DNA from 3 places in the Mixta sp. BE291 genome. Region 2 is predicted to be linked to each of the others. Evidence: predicted binding sites of a transcription regulator. Region 2 holds the regulator's gene; each other region holds the start of a gene.
What was found. Region 2 encodes PurR, which represses purine synthesis genes. Its sites were predicted from a motif close to CANGCAAACGTTTGCNTG; they were not measured.

Region 1 (10,675 bases), on a different contig from region 2:
CCGCCAGCCCGTTCGCTGCGCTCATATCTTCCGTTTTCAGGCGGTTAACGTCACGCGCCAGATCAAACAGCACCGAATAGGCTTCCGGCGTGTTGAAATCATCATCCATCGCCTCGCGGAAACGGGTCACGAACGCTTCGCCACCGGCCGCCGCGGCGCTGGCATCGGTATGACGCAGCGCGGTATAAAGACGTTCCAGCGCCGCACGCGCCTGTTTCAGGTTATCTTCGCCATAGTTGAGCTGGCTGCGGTAGTGGCCGGACATCAGGAAGTAACGCACCGTTTCCGCATCAAAATGCTGCAGCACATCGCGAATAGTAAAGAAGTTGCCGAGCGATTTAGACATCTTCTCGCGATCGACCATCACCATCCCGGAGTGCATCCAGTAGTTAACGTACGGGCCATCATGGGCGCAGGTGGATTGCGCAATTTCGTTTTCATGGTGCGGGAACATCAGATCCGAACCGCCGCCGTGAATATCAAAATGCTCGCCCAGCTGTTTGCTGTTCATCGCGGAACATTCGATATGCCAGCCCGGACGACCGGCGCCCCACGGCGATGGCCAGCTTGGCTCGTCCGCTTTCGACATCTTCCACAACACAAAATCCATGGGATTGCGCTTCACGTCCGCCACTTCAACGCGCGCGCCTGCCTGTAACTGATCGAGATCCTGACGGGAAAGGCAGCCATAATCCGCATCGCTGTCCACGGCAAACATCACATCGCCGTTGCTGGCAACATAGGCGTGCCCACGTGCGATCAGCTTTTCTACCAGCTCGATAATTTCGCTGATGTGGCGCGTGGCGCGTGGCTCCAGATCGGGCGGCTGAATATTCAGCGCGCTGAAATCAGCGTGCATCTCCGCAATCATGCGGTTGGTGAGATCCTCGACCGACTCCTGGTTCTCATTGGCGCGTTTAATGATTTTGTCATCAATATCGGTAATGTTACGCACATATTTCAGCTGATAGCCGCAATAGCGTAGGTAGCGCGCTACAATATCAAAGGCGACAAAAGTACGACCGTGGCCGATGTGGCTGAGGTCATAAACGGTAATGCCGCACACGTACATGCCGATTTCTCCGGCATGAATCGGTTTAAATTCCTCTTTTTGTCGCGTCAGGGTATTAAAAATTTTAAGCATTGAACTTTCCGTATAAGCGTGTGCGGATAAACAAAACCAGAAAGTCTATTTTTCACGTAAGCGCGGCGCAATGCAAGAAACCAGACCATGCAGCGCACCGATGAAGGCAGAAAGCCCTTCTGCGTTTACTGACGTCAGCGCGCGAATTATGTTATAAGAGGCGTCTGTTAAAACTGGCCCGCCACCCTGATGCAGCGTGCGGGTACAGAATCTTGAAAACTCCAACCTTTACAGGATGAGATTATGGTTACTTTCCAGACTAATCATGGCGATATCGTGATCAAAACATTTGATGACAAAGCGCCTGCAACCGTGCAGAACTTCCTGGACTACTGCCGTGAAGGTTTTTACGACAACACTATTTTCCACCGTGTGATCAACGGCTTTATGATCCAGGGCGGCGGTTTTGAACCGGGCATGCAGCAGAAAGCAACCAAAGCGGAAATCAAAAACGAAGCCAATAACGGCCTGAAAAACACCCGTGGCACGCTGGCAATGGCGCGGACTTCCGCACCGCACTCCGCTACCGCGCAGTTCTTTATCAACGTAGCCGATAACGACTTCCTGAACTTCCGTGACGAAAGCCTGCAGGGCTGGGGTTACTGCGTGTTCGCCGAAGTGGTAGAAGGCATGGACGTGGTTGAGAAAATCAAAGGCGTGGCGACCGGCCGCAGCGGTATGCATCAGGACGTGCCGAAAGAAGACGTGATCATTCAGAAAGTCACCGTTAGCGAGTAATGTCACGCACGCTATTTATCGCAGATCTGCATCTGTGTACTCAGGAACCGGCAATTACTGCCGGTTTTCTGCGTTTTTTGCAGCGCGAAACGCAAAATGCCGATGCGTTATACATTCTGGGCGACCTGTTTGAGGCCTGGATCGGCGATGACGATCCCAATCCGCTGCATCAGCAGATCGCGGCGGCGCTCAACGCGTTGCCGTTGCCGGTCTTTTTTATTCACGGCAACCGCGATTTTCTGCTGGGCAAACGCTATGCGCGCGCCAGCGGCATGCAGCTGCTGCCGGAAGAGCAGATGTTGAATCTGTATGGTCGCTCGGTGCTGATTATGCATGGCGATACGCTCTGCACCGATGACGAAGGCTATCAGCGCTTTCGCCGCAAAGTGCATCAGCCCTGGCTGCAAAAGCTGTTTCTTGCTTTACCGCTGCGGCTGCGTCAGCGCATTGCCCTGCGTATGCGTGACGGCAGTAAAGATGCCAATCAGCATAAATCGGTGGCGATTATGGATGTCAATCCGCAAGCGGTGGTTGATGCGATGCAGCGCCATCATGTGCAGTGGCTGATTCACGGACATACCCACCGACCGGCAGTCCATACGCTTTTGGTGAACGGTCAGCCTGCGCAACGCCTGGTGTTGGGCGCCTGGCACCATGAAGGTTCGATGATCGAAGTCACGCCGCAAGGCCTTTCCCTGATCCATTTCCCTTTTTAAAAGCGGTGCGCAGGCCGCTTTTTGCCGCGTAAACCCGCTACGCAACCGTTTTCCTCGCGTCTGAGTCATGCTATTCTCTGTGCCCTTCCCGACCGCGTGACAACCACGCCGGTGACTTTTGCATAATCACAGGAGCCACATCTGCATGTCTCTTAACGCCGCCCCGACCCGCATCGCCATCGTCATGGGTTCGAAGAGTGACTGGGCCACTATGCAGTTCGCTGCGGAGATCCTTACCGTTCTGGACGTTCCTTTTCAGGTTGAAATCGTTTCTGCGCATCGCACGCCGGATAAGCTGTTTAGCTTTGCCGAAAGCGCGGCGGATAACGGTTTCCAGGTGATTATCGCCGGAGCTGGCGGCGCGGCGCATCTGCCGGGCATGCTGGCGGCGAAAACGCTGGTGCCGGTGCTGGGCGTGCCGGTACAGAGCGCGGCGCTGAGCGGCGTCGATAGTCTCTATTCCATTGTGCAGATGCCGCGCGGTATTCCGGTCGGTACGCTGGCGATCGGCAAAGCGGGCGCGGCCAACGCGGCGCTGCTGGCGGCGCAGATTCTGGCGACGCATGACCGGGAGCTGGCTACGCGCCTCAGCGCCTGGCGTCAGGCGCAAACGGATGAAGTGCTGAATAATCCCGATCCGCGGGAGGACGCATGAAGCCGGTTTGCGTACTGGGTAATGGGCAGCTGGGAAGAATGCTGCGTCAGGCGGGCGAACCGCTGGGCATCGCGGTCTATCCCGTGGGCCTCGACGCTGAGCCGGAAGCGTTGCCGATTCAGCAAAGCGTGATCACCGCAGAGATCGAACGCTGGCCGGAAACGGCGCTGACGCGTGAGCTGGCGCGGCATGCGGCTTTTGTCAATCGCGATATTTTTCCGCTGCTGGCCGATCGTTTAACACAAAAGCAGCTGCTCGATCGACTGGCACTGGCGACCGCCCCCTGGCAGCTGCTCTCGTCCGCCGACCAGTGGCCGCAGGTGTTTGCGCAGCTGGGCGAACTGGCGATCGTCAAGCGTCGAACCGGCGGTTATGACGGACGCGGTCAGTGGCGTTTACGCGCCACTGAAACCAGCGCGTTGCCCGCTGACTGCTACGGCGAATGCATCGTCGAACAGGGCATTAACTTTTCAGGTGAGGTGTCGCTGGTCGGCGCGCGCGGGCGCGACGGCAAGACCGTGTTCTATCCGCTGACGCATAACCTGCATCAGGAAGGAATTTTGCGCACCAGCGTCGCGCTGCCGCAGCCGGACCCGGCACAGCAGCAGCAGGCGGAGCAGATGCTGAGCGCGATTATGCATGAGCTGGATTACGTGGGCGTGATGGCAATGGAGTGCTTTGTGGTGCCGGAGGGGCTGCTGATCAATGAACTGGCTCCGCGCGTGCATAACAGCGGGCACTGGACGCAAAACGGCGCATCAATCAGCCAGTTCGAGCTGCATCTGCGCGCCATCCTCGATCTGCCGCTGCCGTCACCGGTGGTCAGCACGCCATCGGTGATGGTTAACCTGATTGGCACCGCCCTAAATCAGCAGTGGCTCAGCGAGCCGTTGGTGCATCTGCACTGGTATGAAAAAGAGGTGCGCCCTGGCCGCAAAGTGGGTCACCTCAACCTGAGCGATCCCGATGCGCAGCGCCTCGCCGCCGCGCTACAGGCGCTGGTGCCGATGCTGCCACCGGAATATGCCAGCGGCATTGCCTGGGCGCAGTCGACGCTACGCTAAGCACGATGGCGGTCCGATTCTGGCGGACCGCCGTTGTCAGAAACTGCGGAACAGCGCCTTACCGCGCAGCAGCCGAACCCCCAACCAGCCGCCGCACAGAGAAAGCAGCAGCGCCCCGCTTAACGGCAGTGCGATCCACAGCCGGTAATCAGGCTCCCAGGGAAAATCGAACACTTTCCGCTGTAAACCCCATAGCGCCGCTTCAGCTCCCAGCGCCGCCGCCGCGCCCGCGACAATGCCCAACAGCGCAAACTCATACCACAAGGTTGCCCGCAGCAGCTTTTTCCCCGCGCCCAGCGTGCGATATACCACCAGTTCCTGACGCCGCTGGCGCATCCCCACCTGAATCTGCGCCAACAGCAGCAGCAGCCCGCAGGCGGTCACCAGCACCACCATGATCTCCAGCGCCTGGCTGACCTGCGTCAGCACCTGACCAATCTGGCGCATCATCGCACCAATATCCAACAGGCTGAGCGTGGGAAAGGCGCGGTTCAGCTCGGCCAGCGTTCCGCTGCCGCCGTCAAAGCGGAAACTGGTGAGCCAGGTTTGCGGCTGTTCATCCAGCGCCCCCGGCGGGAAAATAAAGAAGAAATTAGGCCGCAGGCTCTCCCAGTCCACCTGACGCAGGCTGCTGATTTTCGCGCTGAACTGCTGCGTATCGCCGGTAAAGGTCAGCGTATCGCCGAGCTTAACGCCCAAACGGTCGGCCAGTTCCACCTCCATGGACACCTCTCCGGCACGCGGCGGCCATTGTCCGGCCACAATCGGGTTATGATCCGGACGGCGCGCTAAGGAGGTCAGATTAAGCTCGCGGTTCAGCGCGTTATCGCGGCGCGGATCGGCAGGCTGATGATTGATCTCCGTCAGGCGCACGCGCGCAACGGGGTAAAAGGTCTCTGGCTTAATCTGATGCTGCGTCAGGAAACGTTGCACATCCGCCACCTGTTCACGGCTGATATTCAGCAGGAAATAGTTAGGGCTGTCGGCAGGCAACTGCTGCTGCCAGCGATCGAGCAGATCGCCACGCAACACCAGCAGCAGCGCCAACAGCATAAAAGAGAGCGAAAACGCAGCCAGCTGACTTAACGTCACCCACGGCTGACGCAGCAGGCGGTTTACCGCCAGCCGCAGCGCCAGTCCACGCACCTTTAGCCGACTCAACAACCAGAGCGCGCCCCACCCCAACGCCGCCAGCAGCGCCGCCAGCAATACAATTCCCGCCAGCAAGGCCCAGAGCAGCTTGCTGCTGCCGACCAGCAGCAGCAACAGCGCCACCACCACCAGCGCCATCGCGGGCAGATAATAGCGTAACGGCCACGCGGTGGTGATGACATCCTGGCGCAGCACACGCAGCGGCTGCGTCGCTAACAGCAGCCGGTAAGGACGCAACCCTACCAGCAGCGAAATGGTAAACAGCGCGCCCAGCGCCCAGATCCACGGCCAGATCCCGGCGGCAGGCAACTCGCCGGGCAGCACCGGACGCAGCATGGTTAACAGCAACCGCTCGAAGCCCATTCCCAGCGCGCTGCCCGCCAGCGCCGCCAGCAACAGCACTGCCAGCCATTGTCCAACAATCAGCTTACGTAACGCGCTGCGCCCGGCGCCCAGCGTTTTCAGTACCGCTACCAGGTCGTAACGGCTGCGGCAATAGTGGCTCATCGCCACCGCCACCGCCGCTACTGCCAGCAGCAGCGTCAACAGCGCCGACAGCAGTAAAAATTGTTGGGCGCGCTGCATTGAGCGCCCCAAAGCATCTTCCGAATTCTCCACGCTCTGCCAGCGCTGATCGCTTGTTAACTGTGGCGTAATCCAGCTATCGTAGCGGCTGAGCGCCCCGGCGTCGCCCGCCACTTTATAGCGCCAGGTCAGGCGGCTGCCTGGCTGTACCGCGCCGGTTTTCTCCACGTCATCAAGGTTCATCAGCAGGCGCGGCGCGGTTTGAAAGGGATTAAAACCGGCATCCGGCTCCTGCAACACCGTTCCGGCGATATGCAAACGGACATCGCCGACATCCAGTTCGTCGCCAGGCTTAACGCCCAGCAGCGCCATCAGCCGCGGCGCCAGCAGCACGCTGCCGGGCTGCGGCTTGAGACCCGGCGGTTCGGTGCGCAGGTCGCCAAACAGCGGATAGGTTTGATCGACCGCTTTTACCGCCGCCAGCTGCGGCGCGTCACCCGCAAAGGTCATGGTCATAAAGGTAAGCTGGGCAGAGACCTGTAACCCCAGCTGCTGCGCGCGATCGCGCCACGGCTGCGGCATCGGATGCGCGCTGCGTAACGTACGATCGCCCGCCATAAATTCACGGCTTTGCTGCGTCAGCCCTTTTTCCATACGGTCGCCCAGCGTGCCTAACGCTAAAACGCAGGCGACCGACAAGGTGAGCGCCAGCCAGACAATCAGCAGCGAGGGCGAACGCCACTCGCGCCAGAACCAGCGCCAAATCATGCTTCCTCCCACAGCTTGCCGTCACGCACGCGCAGCCGTCGATCGCAACGCGCCGCCAGTTGCAGATCGTGGGTCACCAGAATCAGCGTGGTGGCGCTGTCACGGTTCATGGAGAACAGCAGATCGGCAATGCGATCGCCGGTCTGCCGATCGAGATTGCCGGTGGGTTCATCAGCAAACAGCACGTCAGGACGACCATTAAAGGCGCGAGCCAGCGCCACGCGCTGTTGTTCGCCGCCGGAAAGCTGCGACGGCAGATGATGCAGGCGTTTGCCCAGCCCCAGCTGCTCCAGCAGCGCCTGCGCCTGCTCGCGGCCCTGACGCTCCGGTTCACCGCGCAGCAGCGCAGGCAGCTGCACATTTTCCAGCGCGTTCAGGGTCGGCACCAGCATAAAGGACTGGAACACAAACCCTACGTGGCGCGCCCGCAGCTGCGCGCGCTGTTCCTCGTTCATTTTTTGCAGCGGTTCGCCGCACAGCCAGACTTCGCCGCTGCTGCCATCATCCAGCCCGGCGAGAATCCCCAACAGCGTAGACTTGCCCGATCCCGATTCACCAATCAGGGCAATGCTCTCCCCTGGTTTGACAACCAGGTCAACTCCGGTAAGGATGAACAACTGATGCTCACCTTCACCGACGGATTTAGTAAGATGATGAACTTCAACAATGTTTTCCGCTGGCATTATCCCTTCCTGTTGTTGTTACTGTTACTGACGCGCATGGCGTCTGCAGAATCACTGTTGGTTCTCGGCGACAGCCTGAGCGCCGGTTATCGCATGTCGGCCAGTCAGGCGTGGCCTGCCCTGCTGGATAAAAAATGGCAGCAGCAGCCAGAGGTTATCAATGGCAGCATTAGCGGCGATACAGCGGCGCAGGGGCTGGCGCGTCTGCCTGCGCTGTTGCAGCAGCACCATCCGCGCTGGGTATTGATCGAGCTGGGCGGTAACGATGGCCTGCGTGGCTTCCCGCCGCAAAACATTGAGCAGGACTTAAGTAAAATCATCACCACGGTTCAGGCGGCTAATGCGCAACCGCTGCTGATGCAGATTCGTTTACCGGCAAACTACGGTCGTCGTTATAACGACGCTTTCAATAATATCTATGTCAAACTGGCGCAGCAGTACAATATTCCGCTGGTGCCCTTTTTTATGGAGCAGGTTTATCTGAAACCCCAGTGGATGCAGCAGGACGGTATTCATCCCGCGCCGGATGCGCAGGCTTTTATCACCGATCTGATGGATAAACAACTGGCTCCCCTAGTTAAGCATGAGTAACAAACGGCACAGAAGCCACGGACGTAAAGTTATGCAAAAAAACGTATTAATCACCGGCTGCTCCAGCGGTATCGGATTGGTTGCCGCCAATGATTTGTTAATGCGCGGCTACCGCGTGCTGGCCGCCTGCCGCAAGCCGGAGGATGTCGCGCGCATGGAGACGCTGGGATTTACCGGCGTGCAGCTCGATCTCGACGATGCGCAGAGCGTGACGCAGGCGGCGGAACAGATCATCACGCTGTGCGGCGGGCGACTGTATGGCCTGTTTAATAATGCGGGCTATGGCGTTTATGGCCCGCTGGAAACGCTGTCGCGGCAGCAGCTGGAGCAGCAGTTTGCCAGCAACCTGTTTGGCACCCACCAGCTAACCATGCTGCTGCTGCCTGCCCTGCGCGCCAGCGGCGAAGCGCGTATTATTAATACCAGCTCGGTAATGGGGTTGATCTCCACGCCGGGGCGCGGCGCCTACGCTGCGAGTAAATATGCGCTGGAAGCCTGGGCCGACGCGCTGCGTATGGAACTTCATGGTAGCGGCGTGCGCGTCAGCCTGATTGAGCCCGGCCCCATCCACACGCGCTTTACTGATAATGTGAATCAGACCCAGCAGGAAAAGCCGGTGAAGAACCCTGGCATCGCGGCGCGCTTTACGCTGCCGCCGGAAGCCATCCTGCCCAAGCTGCGTCACGCGCTGGAGAGCCGTCACCCGCGTCAGCGTTATCCTGTGACGCTGGTCGCGCATGCGATGAGCTGGCTGCGACGTTTGCTGCCAGGTTGGATACTCGATCGCATTTTACGCGGCAACTAATAGCGCAGCGCAAATTTGGCTTGAAGCCGAAGGCAACGCCCCAATATCGTAACAAAGTCATCAGACAAAGAGACGCAGACATGTCATTACACGCTTCGATTATCGATATCAACGAATCAAACCTGCAACAGACGCTGGAACAGTCCATGACGGTGCCGGTGCTGTTCTATTTCTGGTCCGAACGCAGCCAGCACTGCCAGCAGCTTACGCCGGTGCTGGATAAGCTGGCGCAGGAGTACGCCGGGCAGTTCGTGCTGGCGAAGCTCGACTGCGATAATGAGCCGATGGTGGCTTCCCAGTTCGGCCTGCGCGCCATTCCCACGGTTTATCTGTTCCAGAATGGTCAGCCGGTGGATGGCTTCCAGGGCCCGCAGCCGGAAGAAGCGGTGCGCGCGCTACTGGAAAAAGTGCTGCCGCGTGAAGAGGAGCTGAAAGCGCAGCAGGCTATCGAGCTGATGCAACAGGGGAAAACACTGGATGCGCTGCCGCTGCTGAAAGAGGCATGGCAGCTTAGCAATCAATCCAGCGAAGTTGGCTTCCTGTTGGCGGAAGTGCTGATCTCCCTTAACCGCAGCGATGAGGCGGAAAGCGTGCTGAGCGTGGTGCCGTTGCAGGATCAGGATACCCGCTACCAGGCTCTGGTTGCGCAGATCGATCTGCTGAAACAGGCGGCGGATACCCCGGAAATCCAGCAGCTTCAGCAACAGCTGGAGAGCGACCCGCAGAATGCCGAGCTGGCCAGCAAACTGGCGCTGCAACTGCATCAGGTAGGCCGCAACGAAGAGGCGCTGGCGCTGCTGTACGGTTTTTTAAAGACAGACCTTAATGCCGCCGACGGTCAGGCGCGTAAGATGCTGCAGGAGATTCTGGCGGCGCTCGGCACCGGTGATGCGCTGGCGGCAAAATATCGTCGCCTGTTATACTCCCTGCTCTACTAATCTCTGCCGACAACGGGCCAGGGTTCGGCCCGTCATAAGACAGTCTGGAGGTTTTATGCTTGCTGTGATCCCGGTGCTTATTGTGGTTGCGTTAATTATCGTCTGGTCAGGCGTAAAAATTGTGCCGCAGGGCTATCAGTGGACCGTGGAGCGTTTTGGCCGTTATACCAAAACGCTGCAGCCCGGTTTAAATCTTTTAGTACCGCTTATGGACCGTGTTGGTCGCAAGATCAATATGATGGAGCAGGTGCTCGACGTGCCTTCTCAGGAAGTCATTTCCAAAGATAACGCCAATGTCACCATCGATGCCGTCTGCTTTATTCAGGTTATCGATCCGGCGCGTGCCGCCTATGAGGTCAGCAACCTTGATCAGGCGATTATTAACCTCACGATGACCAATATCCGCACGGTGCTTGGCTCCATGGAGCTGGATGAAATGCTGTCGCAGCGTGACAGCATCAATACGCGTCTGCTGCATATCGTGGATGAAGCCACCAATCCCTGGGGGATCAAGGTAACGCGTATCGAAATACGCGATGTGCGTCCGCCGCAGGAGCTGATTGCCGCCATGAATGCGCAGATGAAAGCGGAACGCACCAAGCGCGCCGATATTCTGGCGGCGGAAGGGATTCGTCAGGCGGCGATTTTACGCGCCGAAGGGGAGAAACAGTCGGAAATTTTAAAAGCGGAAGGCGACCGCCAGGCCGCTTTCCTGCAGGCGGAAGCGCGCGAACGCGCAGCAGAAGCGGAAGCCCGCGCTACCAAAATGGTGTCAGAGGCGATCGCTGCCGGGGATATCCAGGCGGTGAACTACTTTGTGGCGCAGAAATATACCGATGCGCTGCAACATATTGGTTCCGCCGATAACAGCAAAGTAGTGCTGATGCCGTTAGACG
Region 2 (10,675 bases):
AAGCTGCGCCACTACCGGCGTTAAGGCCAGCAGCAGGCCGTGACCGAACAATATGGCGGGCAGCCAGATCGAGGTGCCGACCGCAACGGCAGCCATATCCGTTGCGCTAACCGAACCCGCCATAATGGTATCGACAAATCCCATGGCGGTTTGCGCCACCTGCGCCAGAATAACCGGAATAGCAAGCGCTAATAATTGACGCGCTTCTGTCAGATACTTCTGCACGTTTACACCTTTTATGTTTTAAGGAATGAATAACACCCAGAGAGACAGGATAATAAAGATAGATAATGATGCACAACGCTGGTGCAGAATCATAACGACATCAGACCGGGAAGAAAACCGCATTTTATGGTACCCAGGCGGCGTTTTTCACGCTTTTGCCCGCCTGCTCTGCACCAGAGAGTATGTTAATATCAGCAAAAACTCACAGAGGCCGAATCATGTTTACCGGAATTGTGCAGGGCACCGCAGAGGTGGTTGCCATTGAAGAAAAAACCAACTTTCGTACTCACATTATTAAAATGCCGTCGGCGTTATTACCGGGCCTGGAGCTGGGCGCCTCGGTAGCGCATAACGGCTGCTGCCTGACCGTTACCGAAATTAATGGCGATCGCGTCAGCTTTGATTTAGTGAAAGAGACACTGCGCATTACCAATCTTGGCGATCTGCAGCCGGGCGACACGGTAAATATTGAACGAGCAGCGAAGTTCAGTGACGAAATTGGCGGTCATTTAATGTCCGGCCATATTATGACCACAGCTGAAATCAGCAAGGTCATTAACGCAGAAAATAACCGTGAAATTTGGTTCAAACCGCAGGACAGCACGCTGCTGAAATATATCCTGCACAAAGGCTTTATTGGTATTGATGGCATCAGCCTGACCGTGGGCGATGTCACCAAAACCAAATTTTGCGTGCATCTTATCCCTGAAACGTTGATGCGCACTACGCTGGGCGCGAAAAAGCTGGGGCAGCGGGTGAATATTGAAATCGATCCGCATACGCAGGCGATTGTGGATACGGTAGAGCGCGTGCTGGCGCAGCGAGAAGCGACGCTGGCGGCAACGGTTAATCAGATTGCAGAGTAAATAATAAAAAAACAGGCAACCCGGTTGCCTGTTTTTTTATACGCGACAGCGGTTAATGCGGTACGCGCAGGCCGCCCTCAACGCCGCGGCTGAATACCACCTGCCACAGCTGAATATCACGCGCACGAAACGCCCCGGCGCAGGCGTTTAAATAATAGGTGAACATGCGTTTAAAGCGCTCACCATATTTTTCCGCCAGCTGCGGCCAGGCCTGCAGGAAGCGCTCATACCATGCCATTAGCGTCTTGTCGTAGTCGGCGCCGAAATTATGCCAGTCTTCCATAATAAAATGCGCTTCGCTGGCTTCAGCAATATGGCGTACCGACGGCAAACAGCCGTTGGGGAAGATATATTTATCGATCCACGGATCGACATGCATGTCGGTTTTTATCGCGCCAATGGTATGCAGCAGAAACAGGCCATCCGGCTTAAGGTTACGGTCGACCACGTTGAAATAGGTGGCGTAATTTTTCGGGCCGACGTGTTCAAACATGCCAACGGAAACGATGCGGTCATACTGATTATCTAAATCACGGTAATCCTGCAGCAGGATATTGACGTCCAGACCTTCGCAACGCTGCTGCGCCATTTTCTGTTGTTCGGCGGAGATGGTCACGCCATCGACCGTGACGCCATAATGACGCGCGGCAAACTCAGCGAGTCCGCCCCAGCCGCAGCCGATATCCAGCAGCTTCAGGCCAGGTTTTAGCTTAAGCTTTTCGCAAATCAAGGTTAATTTAGCCTGTTGCGCCTCTTCCAGCGTCTGAGCGCTTTTCCAGTAGCCGCAGGAGTATTGCATAAAGGGATCCAGCATCAGTGAAAAGAGATCGTTCCCTAAATCGTAATGCTCCTTGCCCACCATCCACGCGCGTTTTTTTGACTGTAAATTGGTAAGCCGCGCTGCCGCGATACGTAATGTATCTTTGAAATGATGAGGAAGTTGTTGATCAAGTTGATGTTTTAATACGCGTTGAAAAAATATATCTGGCCGCTCGCAATCCCACCAGCCATCCATATAGCTTTCACCCAGGCCAAGCGATCCTTCTTGCAAAACACGTTTAAAAAATTCAGGATTTTTGACCTGAATATCCCAGGGGCGCTTACCATTGATCTCAATATCAGCCGTTTCCAACATTTCATGGACGATACGATACCAATGGTTTTCCTCCAGGTTCACTTCTTCTATGCACGATGTACTCATAGCTTCTCCATCACCTGTGTGATACGAACCTGAGAAACAGAATAGTCAATTTCTCAGGATTGTGAGAAATCTCACGGAAGACCGTGTGCCAGATATCTGACGTTGCGCAGAGGATTGAAAGGCATTGAAAGCCCGGGGCCACAATTATTGTCGCGGAAAGCGGGCGATGGGCCGGGGAAAAGTACGCTAACTGTTATAAGTGACTGCCTTGCAAGGAGTATAGGCTCCCGCAAGGCAAGATACAACGGTTAATAATTAGGGTGCTAATTATGTGTGCGTTCGTGTGCCACGTACTGCAACGCATAGCCCAACGCGACCAGCAGAATGGTTGAGAACATCACCGAGCTGGTGGTCAGTAACGGATGGCGTAACCAGGAAGAGACCGCCAGGCTGGCAAAAAAGCACAGGCCCAGCTGCAGGCAGTTTTGCAGCGCAGCGGCTTTGCCGGTGTCATCCGGGAAGGGCAGCAGCGCATTGGCTACCACGATGGGATAAATAGCGCCATTCGCTAGCGCCATGCCGCAAAATGGAATTAACAATCCCCACAGCGTAACCCGATCGCTAAGCGAGACGATAAACAGCGCAGCTACGCTCACAGCATAAAAAACCAGCAGGAAGGGCAGCAGCGTGCGACCGCTGCGACGCTGCAGCGCCGAGCGACAGCCAAAGCCGCCTACCAGAAACGCCACGGTCTGCGGAAGATAGCTCAAACCAATATCGGCCGGGCTTAATCCCAAATCGTGCAGGATAAAGGGCGAACCGGTCAGCCAGGCGAAAAAGCTGGCGGAGCAGGCGGCATAAATCAGCACGTTGCCGCTGTAGATACGCGACGCCAGCAGACGGAAAAAACCGCTGCGCTGGCCGGTTGGCTCAGAGGCGGGCGCGCTTTTTTTCAGCTTCGCCGTCGCAAACAGCAGCGGAAGCGTTACCAGAAACAGCGTCAGAAAAATCGATCGCCATGAAAAGTGGCTCAGCAGCCAGGCGCCCAGCAGCGGCGCCAGCGCGGGCGACAGCGCGACCAGCGGCATAATGGTGGCGAAAACCCGATTCGCCTGCGCCCCGCGATAGCGATCCACTACCAGCGCCTGCCAGCTCACCGCCGCCGAGCAGACGCCCACCGCCTGCACAAAGCGCAGGATTAACATCTGCCAGGTGGTCTCCGCCCACAGCATCCCCGCACAGCCCAGCGCAAACAGCGCCAGACCCAGCAGCAAGATCGGTCGACGACCAAAACGGTCAGAGAGCGGTCCCCACAGCAGCTGCGCGCAGGCGAAACCGCCAAGGAACACGGTGAGGCTGGCGCTAATCACGCCGGCAGAGGTGTGAAAACTTTCCTGCATGGCGGTAAACGCGGGCAGGTACATATCGGTGGCGAGAAAACCCAGCGTACTGAGCAGCGCCAGATAGAGCATAAATCCTTTTGAAGCAGACATCACTTTCTCATTATTAGCAGGTGAACAGACCGCGCGAGGTTAAAGGATGTTTTTCTGATTGTGAAACGCTAAAATTTGCCGGTTGATATCAAAAATTTTGCAGGCAAAACATGTGGTCTGAATATGCACTGGAAGTGGTCGATGCCGTGGCGCGCAATGGCAGCTTCTCTGCCGCCGCCGAGGAGCTACATCGCGTACCCTCGGCCATCAGCTATACCGTACGTCAGCTGGAGTCCTGGCTGGCGGTGCCGCTTTTTGAGCGACGCCATCGCGACGTGGTACTCACTGAGGCAGGCGAGCTGTTTATTCGCGAAGGCCGTGCTGTTATCAAAAAAATGCTAGCCACGCGGCGGCAGTGCCAGCAGGTGGCGAATGGCTGGCGCGGGCAGTTAAGCATCGCCGTGGATCGCATTGTTAAGCCGCAGCGTACCCGTCAGCTGGTGCTTGATTTCTATCGGCACTTCCCGGATATGGAACTGCTGATCACGCCGGAAGTGTTTAACGGCGTTTGGGATGCGCTGGCGGACGAGCGGGTTGATGTGGCGATTGGCGCGACGCAGGCGATTCCGGTTGGCGGGCGCTTTGCCTTTCGCGATATGGGCGCGCTTAACTGGCGCTGCGTAGTAAGCGTTGATCATCCTTTAGCCAGCGTCAGCAGGCAGCTGGAGGATGATGATATTCGTCCCTGGCCCTCGCTGGTGCTGGAAGATACCTCGCGCGCATTGCCACGACGTACCACCTGGACGCTGGATAATCAGCGCCGTCTGGTGGTGCCCGACTGGGAAAGCGCGTTTGACTGCCTGCGTGCCGGGCTGTGTGTGGGCATGGTTCCCGGACATTTCGCCGCACCGCTGCTGAAAACCCGGCAGCTCACCGAGCTGGCGCTGCCGCAACCTTTTCCCGACAGCTTCTGTTGCGTCAGCTGGTCGGAGCAAAGCAGTTCGCCCGCGCTGCGCTGGCTGCTGGATTATCTTGGCGATACGGAAACGATCAATCGGGAATGGCTGCGGGAAGCGTAGCGGCTCAGGAACAGCGGTTCCTGAGCCTGAACCTTAGCGGCGGTAGTCGCGGAAGGGACCATCGGCGACAGAGCGGCGCTCAATCAGCGTAGGATGGACTTCAATGGTTTGCGATTCTTCACGTTTGCTGGTGATCCTGTCCAGCAGCATATCAAAAGCGGTTTCGCCCAGCTGCTCTTTCGGCTGATGCACTGTGGTCAGCGCAGGGGTAAAATAGCGGGCGTTGCGCACGTTATCGTAACCGATCACTGAAATATCCTGCGGCACGCGCAGTCCCAGCTCATCGGCGGCGCAAATCGCGCCCATCGCCATAATATCGCCGCCGCAGAAAACGGCGGTAGGGCGCTGCTTCTGCGCCAGGATTTGCTGCATAGCGCGATAGCCAGACTCTGGCTCAAAGTCGCCCTGAACGATCCACTCTTCGCGTACCGCAATGCTGGCCTCATTCAGCGCTTTGACAAAACCGGCGAAGCGCCCGCTGCCGGTGTTGCGTTCCATCTGACCGGGGATCACGCCGATATCACGATGTCCGCGCTCGATCAGATAGCGGCCAGCGAGATAGCCGCCCTGGAAAGCATTATCCAGCACGGTATCGGTAAAGTCGCCGCGCGATTCGCCCCAGTCCATGACTACCATAGGAATATTGCGGTTCTCCTCCAGCATCTTCAGCAGCGCTTCAGGATATTCGGAGCACATCACCAACAGGCCATCCACGCGCTTTTGCGCCATCATGGAAAGATAAGCCTGCTGTTTCTGTAAATCGTTATGGGCGTTGCCCAGAATCAGGGTATAGCCACGGGCGAAACAGCGCGTTTCCACCGCTTCGATAATCTCAGCGAAATAGGGCGCCTCGCTGGACGTCGCCAACAGGCCGATCGATTTAGTGTGGTTGACTTTCAGGCTGCGTGCGACCGCACTGGGCGAATAGTGTAGTTCTTTGATGGCTGCCCACACGGCCTCACGGGTTTCTTCCGCGACAAAACGGGTTTTATTGATGACGTGCGATACCGTGGTGGTAGAAACGCCGGCACGCTTTGCGACATCTTTGATTGTTGCCATTAAAAAGATACTCCTGCGCCTATCGTAATAGTTTGATAAGGCTAATGTTAATCGTTTGCGTCCCGATAGCGTTATTCAGCACGCGTATGGGTTATCATCAGGCGGGCTGAGGTACGTCTTAGCGGCGGGACGTCTTAAAATAAGGGTCGTCGACAACGGTGGTTTTGGTCGTTGCGCAACGCAAGGCGGGGATTCTACCAAGCTGGCGCAAAGAAAACGAGATTTTTACCAGGGAGTATGGGAAAATCTATACCGTTATTTTTTGTGTGGTTAAAGGAGAGGCCAAATGAGCACGGATTTAAAACTATCAATAGGCACCACGGTGGCGGCATTACTGGTGATCATGGCGTTTAGCTTCACCGCCGTTATCAATTAATCGCCAGCCAGAAATAAAAAAAGCCTGTCATATGACAGGCTTTTTTGTTGCGCAACCGCGTTAGCGAATGGTGCGCGGCGTCATCACGCGGCGAGCGCCAACGTAGTGCCGCTGCCAGTAATCATCGCTCAGCTGGCTAATCTGGATATCTTTACCGGTGCGCGGCGACTGGATAAAGCGTCCGTTACCGAGATAGACGCCGACGTGATCGGCTGCGCCACGATTATTAATGCGGAAGAACACCAGATCGCCTTTTTCCAGCGCTTCACGGTTAATCGATGCCGCATCACGCAGGTGGTACATTTCATTAGCGGTGCGGGGAATTTTAAACTTCACCACATCTTTATAGGCGTACCAGACCAAACCGCTACAGTCGAAACCGGTATGAGGCGAGGTGCCTCCCCACTGATAGGGCTTACCTAACTGGCTCATCAGTTTGTTCATCGCCGTTTCACGCGCCTTTTGATAGCGCTCACGATGCGCCTTGCTCATCTCCAGCGGGCCGCGCTTAGCGACTACAGCGGTTTTTTTCTCGCCGCGCTGGCGACCATAGCGCTGTTTGCTTTTTTTACTGATGCTTTTTTTTACGCTGGTGGTTTTAACCGCGCTACGACTCTTTTTCGTGCTGGCTGTGGCAACCGTGGCAGGTTTACTTTTCTTCTTTAGCTTGTTTTTTTCGACGCTGGCCGGACGGGCTTTTTTACTGGTGGTTTTTACCACCCGGCGCTTGCGACGGTCGTCGTCGCGGGCGGCTTTTTTATCAATTTTATGCTGAGTGGCTTTGACTGGCGCCTGCGGGGATGCCTCGGCAACGTTAAAAAAGAGTTGAGCAACGGTCAGCATAAAAAGCGTAATCAATAAACGCATGGTGTGGTTACACTCAAAGCGCAGTGATAGCGCAAGGTTAATCTTATTTCTGCCATAGCGACAGACTCCTGAAGGGCCAATTCTAATCGAACTTTTTGCGAAAAGATAAAGCCTTTTTTAGTGAAATAAACTTTAAATGCATATAGATGTAAAAATAAGCGTAAACAGGCGGTTATCTCAGCAAAGTTATTGCCAGGTATTAACCACCGCGCAATGCATCGCGCTGATACGGGTTATTTTGCTGTGACAAGCCGCTACAATAACCCGCGTCATTTAACCTTACAGAAAATGTCGTTTTCAGCAACCCGCTACAGTCGCTACAATCAATAGACACGAAGCATGCTATTTAAGGAAGGCAATTATGAGTACTGTTGAAAAAATTCAGCGCCAGATCGCAGAAAACCCGATTCTGCTTTACATGAAAGGCTCGCCGAAGTTACCCAGCTGTGGCTTTTCGGCGCAAACGGTTCAGGCTCTCTCTGCCTGTGGCGAGCGCTTCGCCTATGTGGATATCCTGCAAAGCCCTGACATTCGTGCTGAGCTGCCGAAATATGCTAACTGGCCCACCTTCCCGCAGCTGTGGGTAGATGGCGAACTGGTTGGCGGCTGCGATATCGTGATCGAGATGTTCCAGCGCGGCGAACTGCAGACGCTGATTAAAGAAACAGCAGAAAAATATAAAGAAGCGGAATAAATTTTCCGCTTACAACAGCAAAGGGCGCTTCAGGCGCCCTTTTTTACGGCGGACGGACTATTCACCGTCGCTGATTTCAGCAGGCTGTTCCTCATCGACCGGCAGCGGCGGCCAGCCGCCCAGACGTTTCCAGCGGTTTACCAGCTCGCAAAACAGCTCCGCCGTGCGCTCAGTGTCATACAGCGCCGAGTGCGCCTGGCTGGCGTCAAAAGCGATGCCTGCGGCCTTACAGGCTTTCGCCAGCACCGTCTGACCCACTACCAGCCCGCTCAGGGCCGCGGTATCAAAGGTGGCGAACGGATGAAACGGATTGCGCTTTAGCGCCGTTCGCTCAGCGGCGGCCATCATAAAACTGTGATCGAAATTGGCATTATGCGCAACGACAATGGCGCGATTGCAGCCCTGATCCTTTATGCCTTTGCGCACCTGTTTAAAGATAGCGTGCAGCGCATCATATTCATTGACCGCGCCGCGCAGCGGATTCTCAGGATCGATACCATTGAACGCCAGCGCCTCCGGATGCAGAATCGCGCCCGCAAAAGGCTCGACGTGAAAATGCAGCGTCTGGTCGCGTTGCAGCCAGCCATTTTCATCCATTTTCAACGTAACGGCGGCAATTTCCAGCAGTGCATCGGTTTTGGCGTTAAATCCGGCGGTTTCGATATCAATTACCACTGGATAAAAGCCGCGGAAGCGGTCAGATAATGCGTTCAGTTGTTTCGATTCAGACATCAGGATCTCATTGGCGAAAAAATGCAGCGCGCATTATGGCAAATTTCGCCAGGGGTTGCAGCAGCAGGAAAAAGAAGGGCGCCCGCAGGCGCCCAAAAAACTTAGTGGCCGAGGCCATGACCAGCGTGTTCGTTCTCAATCAGTTCGATTTTGTAACCGTCCGGGTCTTCAACAAAGGCGATAACGGTGTTGCCGCCTTTAACCGGGCCCGCTTCACGGGTCACTTTACCGCCCGCCTGACGAATTCGTTCGCAGGTTGCTGCGACATCATCCACGCCCAGCGCGATATGGCCATAGGCGTTGCCGAGATCATAGTGATCCACACCCCAGTTATAGGTCAGCTCAATCACTGCGCCTTCGCTTTCGTCGGTATAGCCAACAAACGCCAGGTTATATTTATATTCCTGATTTTCACTTTCGCGCAGCAGACGCATGCCCAGCACGCGAGTATAGAAATCCAGGGAACGTTGCATATCGCCAACGCGCAGCATGGTGTGAAGTAAGCGCATAATAGTCTCCAAAAAGGGGGTCATCATCCGATGACGGTCAAAAAAGCTTAGTATAGCTGCCTGTTACCAGACGGGAAAACCCACGATAGCCTTCAGTAGACCGGTCGTCTTGAAGCGGGTTTTTTAATTTAGCGCTCCGGCAACAGCTGCAAAATTGCCTGGAGCGCGTGGATTAACGCACTGCCCCCGTGTCATGTTTTGCTCGGCAAACAGAGCCATTTACCCCTGGCAAGCGGCTGTACACGGGCAGCCTGTGGGCCGTTTTATTCATGGCGCTCAGGGTAATAGACCAGTTGGTCTAATGCAACCTTAATGCGCCTGGCATCTTTTCAGCAGGTCAAGCTGTGGCTGATAAAGGCTGGTCTGCACGTTAACCATCCCTAACAGCGTATGAAAAACATTATCCTGCGAGATCTCATCCTGTTGCGCATGCTGTCGCAGGCAGGCTTGGTTAATGCCGAAAGTCCGGGCGTAATCGGCAGAGAGCCACAACAGGAAAGGGATGTGCGTCTGCTGGCTGGGCGCAAACAGATAAGGCGTGCCATGCAAATACATACCATGCTCGCCCAACGACTCACCATGGTCGGAGAGATAGATCAGCGCCACGTTAAAGCGCTGCTGATACGTTTTCAACAACTCGATAGTGTCGCTCAGCATCGCGTCGGTGTAGAGCAGCGTATTGTCATAAGTGTTCACCAGCGCCTGATGATCGCAATCCTGAATCTGTTTGCTGTCGCAGGTCGGCGTAAAGCGGCGCAGCGCGGGCGGATAACGTAAATAGTAAGCGGGGCCGTGACTGCCCATCTGATGCAGCACAATCACCGAATCATCCTTCACGCCATCAATATAGTGCGATAAACGATGCAGCAGCACTTCATCCAGGCAGGCGTCGTTGCGGCAAAGATCGGTAAGTTTCCATAAGGTCATATCGCTATGCGGAATACGGTCACAGGCACCTTTACAGCCGCCATCGTTCTCACGCCACATCACGTTGATGCCCGCATGGGCCAGCACATCCATTAAGCCTTCCTGATGATGCGCCAGGTTGGCGTTATAGTGCGCGCGCGTCATACCGGAAAACATACAGGGCACGGAGATCGCGGTTTCTGTTCCGCATGAGCTGGCGTGCTGATAGTAGATCACGTTCTGCTGTTTCAGTCTGGGATTGGTTTCCCGCGGGTAGCCGCCCAGCGAGAAGTTTTCCGCCCGCGCGGTTTCGCCCAGCACAAAAATAACCAGCGTCTTTTTCTCGGCGGCGTCGATAAGCGGGCCTTTTTGCGCATCCTGTCCGATGCGAACCAGCGCTTTACTGCCCTGTAGCCAGCGATTATCAGCATAATTAATCACGCCGCTAACGACGTTGGCGGGCGTGACCATTTTCACCAGGCCTTTATTATTGCGGAACAGCGAGGCGTAATCTTTATACATCAGGGCGGCAATCAGCAAAATTGTCAGCAGGCAGCTGATAGACCATAAGCCGCGCATCGCCAGAGCAAACCACCAGGGGCGTGTCGGCGTGATTTTAGTCACGCAAACAAGCAGCGCAGGAATGACGCCCAGCGCCAGCAACCATAACAGATAACGCAAGCTCAGCAGCGCGGTGGCTTCCTGCAAATCGGTTTCAAAAACGTTTTGCACCATATTGGTGTCAATCACCGTGCCGAAACTGTACATAAAATAGTTTGCCGCCGCAC
Region 3 (10,675 bases), on a different contig from region 2:
GTTGCGTATTTAATAAAATATCATAAAGATGCGCAATAAAAATAAGGCTGACCTGATAAAGACTTTCCCTTAATTAAAAGTAAAAAGATTCCCAGCTATTGGTGGTAAATATATAACTTCCTCTGGTTTTATTACAGGGGAAGTAAACTTATGAAAGTAAAATTAATAGCATTAGCCGTATCAACACTGACCATGAGTGGCGCATGGGCGCATGGTTATTTAATCGATCCACCAAGTCGTGCTCATCAATGTCAGAAAGGCAAGAATCAGTCATGCGGCGACAAGTCTAACTATGAGCCACAAAGCCTAGAACAGAAGACCGGATATTTTGATAAGGCCTCGACGCAAACCGGCAAATTAGCCAGCGCAGGATTGCCCGGCTATTATGAACTTGACCGCCAAAGCATTGATAGCTGGTATAAAACGCCCATGAAGGCTGGGAAACAAACCTTAGCCTGGTTTCATACCGCGCCCCATAAAACCACCAACTGGCGGTACTACATCACTAAACAGGACTGGAATCCTAACGCGCCTCTAAGCCGCGATGCGTTTGAAAAAACGCCCTTCTGTGAAATTAATGGTTTTGGCGCGATGCCGGGAACACGCGTGGAACATGAATGTGATGTTCCTGCGCGCACCGGCTATCAGCTAATCTATAGCGTGTGGCAGATTGCCGATACCGTGAACAGCTTCTATCACGTCGCCGACGTTGACTTCGGCGGAGAAAATACCGGGCAGGTCGAGACGTCTGATAGCTGGGCCAAAACCCTGGATGGTCAGATTTACGGCAAAGATTTGCGACCGGGCGACAAAGTAAAAGTACGTTTCTTCCAGGATAAATCAGAAGTGCTCTCTTTTGCCACCTCGCTGACCATCACTGAGGAATTAACGGATAAAAACCGTTGGGCGAAAGCATTGGCGGCGGCAGTAAACGAAAACGCCAATGCGGAGTTATGGGGTTTCCGTGCCGGGGTAAAAGATGCGCGTGGTGAAGTCGAGCCGGCATTTGGTGCGAATAAGATCTATATCTCCTCCAAAGCGGGCACACCGGATCCCATACGTAAGATGAAATCCATCGCGATTTCCTATGAAGAAGTTGTCTCAAACACCAATGAGCGCATTGAGATCAGCAGCCTGACAACCAGCGATGTGCAAAAGGGGACATCGACCCTGTCGTTTAATCTCTGGACCGTCGGTAAAATGTCACTGGAAGCGAAGGTGTATGACCGCGTCGGCACGGTGAAGGGATACACCAAAATGGCGGTGGATAATGCCGATCAGCGCGTTTCTTTTAAACTGGAAGGCGTATCAGCAAATGAACCTTATACGTTAAGCGTTATTGGCAGCACCGCAGAAGGCAAAGTGATCCAGCCAGCGCCGCAGCAGTTTACGTTGCAGGCTGCTGCTGGCGCAGAAACGGACAAACCGGCGTCGGATAATGCCAAATATGACGCCATCTTCCCGAATAACAAAGCAAGCTACAAAGCGGGCACGCTGGTGTTGCAACCTGAAAACGGCAAGGTTTACCAGTGTAAGCCTCTGCCTTATTCCGGCTATTGTTCCCAGTGGTCGCCTTCCGCACGGCAGTTTGAACCTGGCGTAGGTTCCTCCTGGCAGATGGCGTGGATCGAGAAATAAGTTTTAACGTAATCAAGCCCCGGCTCTGGCAACAGCGCCGGGGTTTTTTATTGGCGGCAACAACTTAACGGGTGAGGCGCCAGCCGCGCGCGTGCCACATCGCGGGCAATTGAGCCAGATCGTTAAATGGGGTGACCAGCGGGTGATCGAGCGGCGCGTTATGCGCATCGGCGCAATAATAGAACACCGGAATACCCGCCGCGATGCCCGCCCGCGCGCCCGCCTCTGAGTCATCGATCAGCAGGCAACGCTCAATCGGTACCTGCATTTGCTCCGCGGCATGAAACATCAGCTGTGGATCCGGTTTCCAGTGACCGATATCGTAGCCGCTATACAGGCGATCGCCGAAGAAAGGAAGCAGGCCGGTTAGCCCCAGCGAATGCTGCATCTTTTTCACCGTGCCGTTAGAGACCACGCACGCCGGTACGGCGATTTGATCCAACAGGGCACGGGCACCCGCAATCGGCTGCAGCTGCGCCTCGAAAAGACGTGCAACTTCCGCGCGGTACTCTTGCTCGAAGGTTTCTACCGCAACATCAAGTGGATGCTGCTGGTTAACGTCGGCGATAATATCGTAGAGTTTGACGCCCTTATATTTTTCAAACATCTCCTGTAATGGCAACTGCACGCCGTAGCGGGAAAAAGTGGAAACATACGCCTGAGTACAGAGCAATTCGCTGTCCACCAGGGTCCCGTCACAGTCGAAAAACAGACATTCAATCGTCATCCTGCCTCATCCTAACCAGGGGAAAAGGTCACTTTACCCCACTCAACACAAAATGCGACCCTGCCGCCCGCAGGAAACCGCAACCGATTGCGAAAAATCCGTGTACTGTTGCGCCAAAATCGCTAGCATACGCGGCGACCCCTTTTCCGTTCGGATGTAACAGATGACTAAACAAGGCTTATTACAGCGCCTGTTCCGGCTACAGGAGCATGGCACGACGGTGCGTACCGAAGTGATTGCCGGTTTTACGACTTTTTTAACCATGGTTTATATCGTCTTTGTAAACCCACAGATTCTTGGTGCCGCTGGCATGGATACCCAGGCGGTATTTGTGACGACCTGTTTGATTGCCGCGTTGGGCAGCATACTTATGGGCGTCGTCGCGAACCTACCGGTGGCGCTGGCGCCTGCGATGGGCCTGAACGCCTTTTTCGCCTTTGTGGTGGTTGGCGCAATGGGGTATTCATGGCAGGTCGGCATGGGCGCTATTTTCTGGGGCGCGACGGGGCTGCTGCTGTTGACCTTATTCCGCGTGCGCTACTGGATGATTGCCAATATTCCTCTTGCTCTGCGTACCGGCATTACCGCCGGGATCGGCCTGTTTATTGCCATGATGGGGCTGAAAAATGCCGGTATCATCGTGGCGAATGAAGCGACGCTGGTAACGGTTGGCGATTTGTCCTCGCATAGCGTGCTGCTGGGCGCGCTGGGCTTCTTTATTATCGCCGTGTTGGCTTCACGCAATATTCACGCTGCGGTATTGATCTCCATTGTCATTACCACGCTGGCGGGCCTGTTATTAGGCGACGTTAAATACAACGGCATCTTCTCCGCTCCGCCCGCGATTAACTCGGTGATCGGCCAGGTTGATTTAGGCGGCGCATTTACGCTCAATATGGCCGGTGTGATTTTCTCTTTTATGCTGGTTAACCTGTTTGACTCCTCCGGTACGCTGATCGGCGTAACGGACAAAGCCGGACTGGCGGATAAAGACGGTAAATTCCCGCGTATGAAGCAGGCGCTGCTGGTGGATAGCGTTAGCTCCGTAGCGGGTGCCGCCATCGGTACCTCCTCCGTAACCGCCTATATTGAAAGTTCGTCAGGCGTTTCCATTGGCGGACGTACCGGGCTGATGGCGGTGGTAACCGGCGTGCTGTTCCTGCTGGTGATGTTCCTGTCGCCGCTGGCGTCGATGGTGCCGGGCTACGCTGCCGCAGGCGCGTTGATTTATGTTGGCGTACTGATGACCTCAAGCCTGGCGCGCGTAAAGTGGGACGACCTGACCGAGGCGGTGCCTGCTTTTGTTACCGCCGCCATGATGCCGTTCAGCTTCTCAATCACCGAAGGCATCGCGCTGGGTTTCATTTCCTGGTGCGTGATGAAAGCTGGTACCGGGCGCTGGCGCGAAATCAACCCCTGCGTGGTTGTGGTGGCGCTGCTGTTTGTCCTGAAAATTGCTTTTATTGATTCACATTAATCAAATGGCGCTGCAGCTTTACGGCTGCAGCTGCCTTTCTGTCGGCATACTGGTAAGCCTTAACGTGTGCGGCCCCATATTCGCTTTATTCAGCTCAATATCCCTGAGCGCATTCCAGTTCTGCTGCTCATCGATTTCCCACAAACGCAGACGGCTGCTGGCGCGTGACAGCGCACAAGACCAGATAAGCAGTGGTTCAACATCGCATACTGCCTGAACGTCAGGAAACACGTGCGAGCGTAAGCGGCCCGAGGCGGGATGCAAACGCAGGGAACCCTCACAGCCGTTATCTTCTCCAGTCAGCTTGAGTACGCTTTGCCGCAGCGTCCAGATTTGCGTTATTGCTTCCAGCGGATCCTGTTGGGCATTAATCCACGCTTTTTCGCCGGAAGAGAGATGTTGCAGATGATGTTCCAGCGTCTGGCGGCTGTGCGCGCGTACGATTTCCATATCCAGCCCGGCGCGGCTCTGTTCTTCAGCCAGCAGCACGCCAACCATATTGCCAGCATAGGCGATGCTGAAATCAGGTAGATCGGGATCGGTAAAGCAAGGACGGCCACTGCTGGTGGTGGTTAAGGCGGGAAGCTGCGACATGCCGTAAATACGCAGCATGAGTTCAGCCAGCAGCATACGCGCTGCCAGATAACGGCTACGACGTTTGTCGCTGAGACATTGCGCTTTTTCCACTATATCTGCCGGAATACGCTGCACATCTGCCCGGTTTTGGGCAAGCGTCCAGCGTACAAAATGACTTGCCATCTGTCGCTCCGTGAAAATGGTCGGATAATCATCAATGGTATTGTAAGAATTTTCCGATGCTTTTGCACCCGGCTTTACTGTTTGCGCGATGCTTTTAGGAATAGGTTTAAATAAGGGCTATAAAACTGCACCAAAGAGGATTGGCTCGCGCCGAGAAAGCTTCAGGCGAAACGGCATGCTTCATTTTTTCTTTAACTGACGCGTAGGTAATAAAAACAACGCGCTCTGGTGCATTTCACGATTTTATCGATTTAGCTATAAAATTAATAATTAATATTAGATTTTATATATTTCATTTACTCTTTTTTATTTTTAGCTCTACCATGATTTTGGCTTGTGGATAATCAGGGAACCACCAGCCTTTCTCACAGTAGTTGAGCAAAAAGACATTAATAAATCCATATGGTGCTACTGCTTACATGATGTATTAGAGTAAACGTATGGAGTCGGCTGTAGCTGGGCAAACAGATAAGGGATATATCATTATGTTGAAAATTAACGTGGCTATATCAGATAAGTACCCTGCTGTTCACTATTTTCTGTGCAATTATATTAAGGAAGAGCTGGGTTGCAATATTATATCTGACATTTCGTTAAGCGAGGAGCGCACGCTTCAACCGGCAAGCCGCACGCCCGTAGACGCGATAATCACCGATCTGGCTTACTATAGCGATGGCGGCCATCTTTATGGCGTAGCAAAAATCAGAGCAATAAAACAACGCTTCCCGACGGCTAAAATCATTCTTTATACGGAGTTCAATAATGTATCCATTTTGAAAAAGGCGCTTAATTATGGCGTGGATGCTATTGTCAGCAAGTATGATGCAGTGAGCGAAATAAAAAAGGCGTTTTGTGAAATTTTTATTAAGAAGCACAGCGTGGCCTGGGTTTCAAAAGAAATAAAATCCATCACCGAAAGCGGTATTGAAAAAACCAGCCGCTTAACGGCAAAGGAGTGGGAAATTATTCAGCTTTACTCCATGGGGTTATCGCTGTCCAGTATTGCTAAAAAGCAAAACCGCGCGGTCAGTACCGTTGCCACGCAAAAATATAATGCGATGAAAAAGCTTAATGTCAATACGAATAGCGAGCTTATTCAATATGCCTGCATAAATAATATTATTTGATTGATCCCGGCGATAAAAAAAGGATTTTGGTCATGTACTTCAGGAGGGTAAACGCTGTTATCACAGCGTTTTTTTCAGCCTTGATCATCATACCAGGCAGCGCACATAGCCTGACGCTACAGGAAGCGGTACTGGCAGGCAGCGTTTATGACAGTGAAATCAGCGCGGCGCGCAACGCGCAGCGGGCAGATAGCCAAAAAAGGCTCCAGGGTTTTGCCAGCCTGTTACCGGTTGTTAGTTTAAACGGCGCTTATAGTAAGCAGGATCAGCCCGGTGCGACCTATGCCGCAGGCGTCACGCGGCATAACTACAGCGTTAACCTGACGCAGCCGCTATTTGATATAGCAAAATATGCGGCATGGAAGCGCGGCGACGCCATCGCTGACAATGCTGACGTAGTACTGATGCAGGCGGAGCAAACGCTGATTACCCGCGTTGCGGAAGCCTATTTCCGGGTAATCTATCAACGGGATGTTTTAAAGAGCGCAATCACTGCCAAAGCCGCCTACGGTAAACAGCTGAGTCAAACGCAGGTTGCGTTACAGGTGGGTGAAGGCACGCGTCTTGAACGCGATGAAGCGCAGGCTAATTACGACCGGGCAATGGCGGATGCGATCGCCGCTAAAAACGATCTGGAGGAGGCTGGGATGGTTTTCTCGCGCCTTACCGGACACCCGCCAGAAGAAATAGAGCCGGTTACGTTATCCTGTGTGATGCGTTTTCCCGTTTCTGATGATTTCAAAGCCTTACAGCAGCGGGCAGCGCAAAATAATCTTCAGGTTCGCGCTGCGCTTTTCCAACTGGAGCAAACCCAGGCGGATTTGCTGGCCGCGCATGGCGCACATCTGCCGGTCATCACCTTACAGGCGGGTTATGGCACCAACTGGAGCAAGGCGGAGCAGTCGAATGTGCTTGATGTGGTGTTTGGCACCACCTCAAGAACGCGCTCCAGCAATATCGGTATTAATGTTTCCATCCCTTTATTTGCTGGCGGATCGCAAATTTCGCAGTCGATTGAAGCTGTTCGCCGCCGCGATCGAGGCAAGGATTTGCTGGAGGACACGCGGCGTAAGGCGCGTCAGGAAACGCAGTCCGCCTGGCTTAAATTAAAAAATGGACGCAGCCAATATCTGGCGGAAAAAAAGGCGCTGGCCTCTGCCAGAAATAAAGCGGATTCCACCGCCTATGGCAGAAGAGTAGGTTTAAGAACCATTATCGACGAATTAAACGCAGAGCAGGAATATTATAAATCTCTGCAGATGCTGGCGAAATTACAATATGACTATTTAAACGCCCGATTAAAACTTTCTATGGAATTGGGCGAGCTGGATTATTCTCAATTAGATCGCTACCACTGCGCTGCGGATAATAAAGTTCTCCGTTAACTAAACAAGGACGTTAATTGCATGAGTGAATCCTTATTTCGTCAGGAAGCACTGGAGGCGAATAAAACCACCGCGATCGGCACCGTGGCGCTTTATTGCCCGCCCTGGCGCTGGCTAATTGTCTCTTTGGTGGGTGTAATCACGCTGGTGATAGCGGCTTTCTTTATTTTTGGCAGTTATACCAAGCGTGAAACCGCCCTGGGGCAGTTGTTGCCAGCGAAAGGCATTATGAATATTGCGGCAATCGCTACCGGCACCGTAGTAGATATTAGCGTGGAAGAAGGCCAGCAGGTAAAAAAAGGCGAGACCATCGCCGCTATCTCTTCGGAGGTTTATACGGCGCTGGGACTGACGCGGGAAAGGGTCGCGCAGCAGTTGGATATCCAGCGGGCTCGCCTGAAAGCGGATGCGGAAAACCAGGAAAAGCTGTTTGCCGAAGAGATAAAAGGGCTTAAAGAGCGTGAAAGGCTGCTAAGCGCCCAGCTGGAACAGCTCAATGTTCAGCAGCGGCAGCGCTCCCGGCAGGTCAAACTGGCGCACCGGCAGCAGGAGAAAATCACCCTGATGCGCCAGCAGGGTTACGCCTCTAATAGCCAGGTTGAACAGCAGGAGGCAGTGGTTATTGATGCCGAAACGCGTTTACAGGACATTGCCCGGCAGCGGCTTGATATTCAGCAGCAGCTTGCCCAGACGCGCCAGCAGTTACGCGAGCTGCCGATGAATGCGCGCAATAAACAAAACGAAATAGAACGCCGCCTGTCCGAAATCGAGCAGTCTCTGGCAGAAAATGAATCGCGACGCTCGGTGGTGTTGCGGGCGCCAGCGGATGGCATGGTGGGATCGGTGATGGTCAAAACCGGGCAAATGGTCAGTGCCGGACAAACGCTGTTTTCCCTGTTGCCGGACGATGGCGAGCTTCAGGCGCGTATTATGGTCAGCAGCCGGGCAATCGGTTTTATTCAACCCGGTCAAAAAGTGGTGCTGCGCTATCAGGCGTTTCCTTTCCAGAAATTTGGTCAGCAATACGGCAACGTCATTGATGTCTCTCGCGTTGCGCTGTCGCCGCAGGAGGTCGCTACGTTGACCGGTAATAACAATGTGCAGGAACAGCACTATCGCGTAGTGGTGGCGCTGGATAAGCAAGATATCAATGTGTATGGGCATAAGGAAAAACTGCGTCCCGGCAGTGCGCTGGAGGCGGATTTCCTGATTGATAACCGACGCCTTTATGAATGGGTTCTGGAACCGCTTTACGCGCTTGGCCGTCGTTCAGGAAATTAATTCAATTCGCCATCGGCTTACTACAGGGAGTGGTATTGTTTATGAAGTTTTTAGCGGCACTTAATTTTGGCTGGCAGCGGAAATTACCGGTGATGCAGCAAACGCAGGCTACCGAGTGCGGCCTGACCTGCGTTGGCATGATTGCGAACTATTTTGGTCACGGCATAGATATGGTCACGCTACGCAAGCGGTTTCCCACTTCGCTAAAGGGCGCCACGCTGGCGGATGTCATGTTGATTGCGCATCAGCTGGGCATGGCGGGCCGGGCGCTACGCCTGGAGCTGGATGAGCTGGGTAAGCTGCGGCGCCCCTGCATATTACACTGGGAAATGAACCATTTTGTGGTATTGAAAAGCGTGGCGAAAGATAAGATCACCATTCACGACCCAGCCAGAGGCCGACGTGATGTGCCTATGGAAGAGGTTTCCCGTTGCTTTACCGGTATTGCGCTGGAACTCTTACCTGGCGCCACCTTTACCCGAGTACAGGAAAAACAATCTATCTCCATGCTGAAGCTGATCGGTAACGTCACCGGTATCCGCTCAGCTTTTTCGCAGATTTTAATCCTGTCGGTGGCGCTGGAACTGTTTGGCATTTTGATGCCTTTTTATATGCAGTGGGTGATGGATCAGGTTCTGGTCTCGGCGGATCATGATCTTCTTACCCTGTTGGGCAGCGGTTTTATTATCGTGACGCTGCTAAGCGTTGCTATTACGGCGTTACGCTCCTGGGTAACAACCTGGTTTTCAAGCTTGCTGAGCGTGCAGTGGACGGCCAACGTTTGCTCGCATCTGCTTGGTTTGCCGCTGACTTACTTTGAGTCGCGTCACGTGGGCGATGTGCTTTCACGCTTTGGCTCAATTGGCACCATACAAAGTACGCTCACCGGACGTTTTATTAGTTCGATTTTGGATGGCGTAATGGCCATTATCACGCTGGGTATGCTGTTTATTTACAACGTTAAGCTGGCCTGGCTGGTGCTCGCTTTGCTGACGGCTTATACCGCAATCCGCTGGATTTCATTTCGTCCTTTCCGCCAAGCCAATGAAGATCAGATCACCGCGTCGGCCCGCGCGCAGACCCAACTGCTGGAATCAATTCGCGGTGTGAAGGCGGTTAAGCTTAATAACAAACAGGAGATCCGCGTTGCGGCCTATGCGAACGCGCTGGTTGAGAGCACCAATAAAGGGATAGCGATTCAACGTCTGTCGATCGGTTTTAGTACCTTACAGGGTTTGATCTCCGGTATCGGGCGTATCGTTTTGGTATGGATGGCGGCTTTACAGGTGCTTGAAGGGAATTTTACCAGCGGGATGCTGGTTGCGTTTATCAGCTTTTCCGATCAGTTTATTGCGCGCGCGTCAGGTCTGGTGGATGCCGTGATTGATTTCTCTATGCTGCGTCTGCATGGCGAACGCCTGGCCGATATCGTGTTAACCGAGCCGGAGGCCGATATGGAAACGCTGTTGCCCGCCGTGACACGCGATGACCATGCGCCGCCTGCGTTAACCCTGCGCGATCTCGGTTTTCGCTATGCGGAAACCGAGCCGTACGTTATCCAGCACTGCAATATCGCGGTGGCCGCAGGCGAGTCGGTGGCGATTATTGGCCCTTCCGGACAGGGCAAAACTACCCTGGCCAAATTGATGATGGGCTTGCTGAAACCTGAATCAGGCTGCATAGAGATAAACGGCATCGACATTAAAAAGCTGGGCATGCGTAACTATCGCGATCGTCTTGGCTGCGTCATGCAGGACGATATTCTGTTTGCCGGTTCCATTGCCGATAACATCAGCTTTTTCGATGCCGCTCCCGCACAAGAGCAGATCGAAGCCGCCGCAAAACTCGCACAAATCCATGAGGAGATTGCCGCTATGCCGATGGGTTACCATAGCCTGGTGGGCGATATGGGCTCTTCTCTCTCCGGCGGCCAGATTCAACGGGTGCTGTTAGCGCGCGCGCTTTATCGTCAGCCTTCGCTGCTTATTCTCGATGAAGCTTCCAGTCACCTTGATATCGATCGTGAACGTAGCATTAATGAGGCAATAAAGAATATGCACGTTACACGAATTATTATCGCTCATCGGCCTGAAACCATCTGTAGTGCTGACAGAATTATTCTATTGAATCAGAAAAGCGCCGTAGAAATTGATAAGCACCAATATATGCAAGCCTGTAAAAAGAACAGCTAATTTAGCCAAAGAGAATAAATGCGTTTTCTGGGTTTGGAAAATATAAATTTACAACTGTTCAAAATGCCCGCCGCAGAATTTACGTATTA

Region 1: the regulator PurR is predicted to act here: its motif matches at 2,637-2,654, upstream of purE (5-(carboxyamino)imidazole ribonucleotide mutase).
Region 3: the regulator PurR is predicted to act here: its motif matches at 2,442-2,459, upstream of J2X14_RS10350 (NCS2 family permease).

What each region holds. Positions count from the first base shown of each region.
Region 1 is NZ_JAVDXN010000005.1:271,267-281,941, reverse strand. Features, by position in the region: gene cysS (cysteine--tRNA ligase) at 1-1,144, opposite strand, end outside; gene ppiB (peptidylprolyl isomerase B) at 1,388-1,882, shown strand; gene lpxH (UDP-2,3-diacylglucosamine diphosphatase) at 1,882-2,598, shown strand; gene purE (5-(carboxyamino)imidazole ribonucleotide mutase) at 2,744-3,253, shown strand; gene purK (5-(carboxyamino)imidazole ribonucleotide synthase) at 3,250-4,317, shown strand; gene ybbP (putative ABC transporter permease subunit YbbP) at 4,354-6,762, opposite strand; gene ybbA (putative ABC transporter ATP-binding protein YbbA) at 6,759-7,445, opposite strand; gene tesA (multifunctional acyl-CoA thioesterase I/protease I/lysophospholipase L1) at 7,413-8,036, shown strand; gene J2X14_RS13825 (SDR family oxidoreductase) at 8,068-8,841, shown strand; gene J2X14_RS13820 (co-chaperone YbbN) at 8,922-9,779, shown strand; gene J2X14_RS13815 (SPFH domain-containing protein) at 9,835-10,675, shown strand, end outside.
Region 2 is NZ_JAVDXN010000001.1:734,047-744,721, forward strand. Features, by position in the region: gene mdtK (MdtK family multidrug efflux MATE transporter) at 1-225, opposite strand, end outside; gene J2X14_RS03545 (riboflavin synthase subunit alpha) at 444-1,091, shown strand; gene cfa (cyclopropane fatty acyl phospholipid synthase) at 1,144-2,292, opposite strand; gene punC (purine nucleoside transporter PunC) at 2,556-3,725, opposite strand; gene punR (DNA-binding transcriptional activator PunR) at 3,836-4,744, shown strand; gene purR (HTH-type transcriptional repressor PurR) at 4,778-5,803, opposite strand; gene cydH (cytochrome bd-I oxidase subunit CydH) at 6,090-6,179, shown strand; gene J2X14_RS03575 (C40 family peptidase) at 6,240-7,046, opposite strand; gene J2X14_RS03580 (Grx4 family monothiol glutaredoxin) at 7,405-7,740, shown strand; gene rnt (ribonuclease T) at 7,798-8,472, opposite strand; gene gloA (lactoylglutathione lyase) at 8,574-8,981, opposite strand; gene eptA (phosphoethanolamine transferase EptA) at 9,291-10,675, opposite strand, start outside.
Region 3 is NZ_JAVDXN010000004.1:39,856-50,530, forward strand. Features, by position in the region: gene gbpA (N-acetylglucosamine-binding protein GbpA) at 151-1,638, shown strand; gene yieH (6-phosphogluconate phosphatase) at 1,703-2,365, opposite strand; gene J2X14_RS10350 (NCS2 family permease) at 2,529-3,842, shown strand; gene J2X14_RS10355 (4'-phosphopantetheinyl transferase family protein) at 3,861-4,601, opposite strand; gene J2X14_RS10360 (LuxR C-terminal-related transcriptional regulator) at 5,087-5,728, shown strand; gene J2X14_RS10365 (TolC family outer membrane protein) at 5,809-7,113, shown strand; gene J2X14_RS10370 (HlyD family secretion protein) at 7,135-8,394, shown strand; gene J2X14_RS10375 (peptidase domain-containing ABC transporter) at 8,436-10,586, shown strand.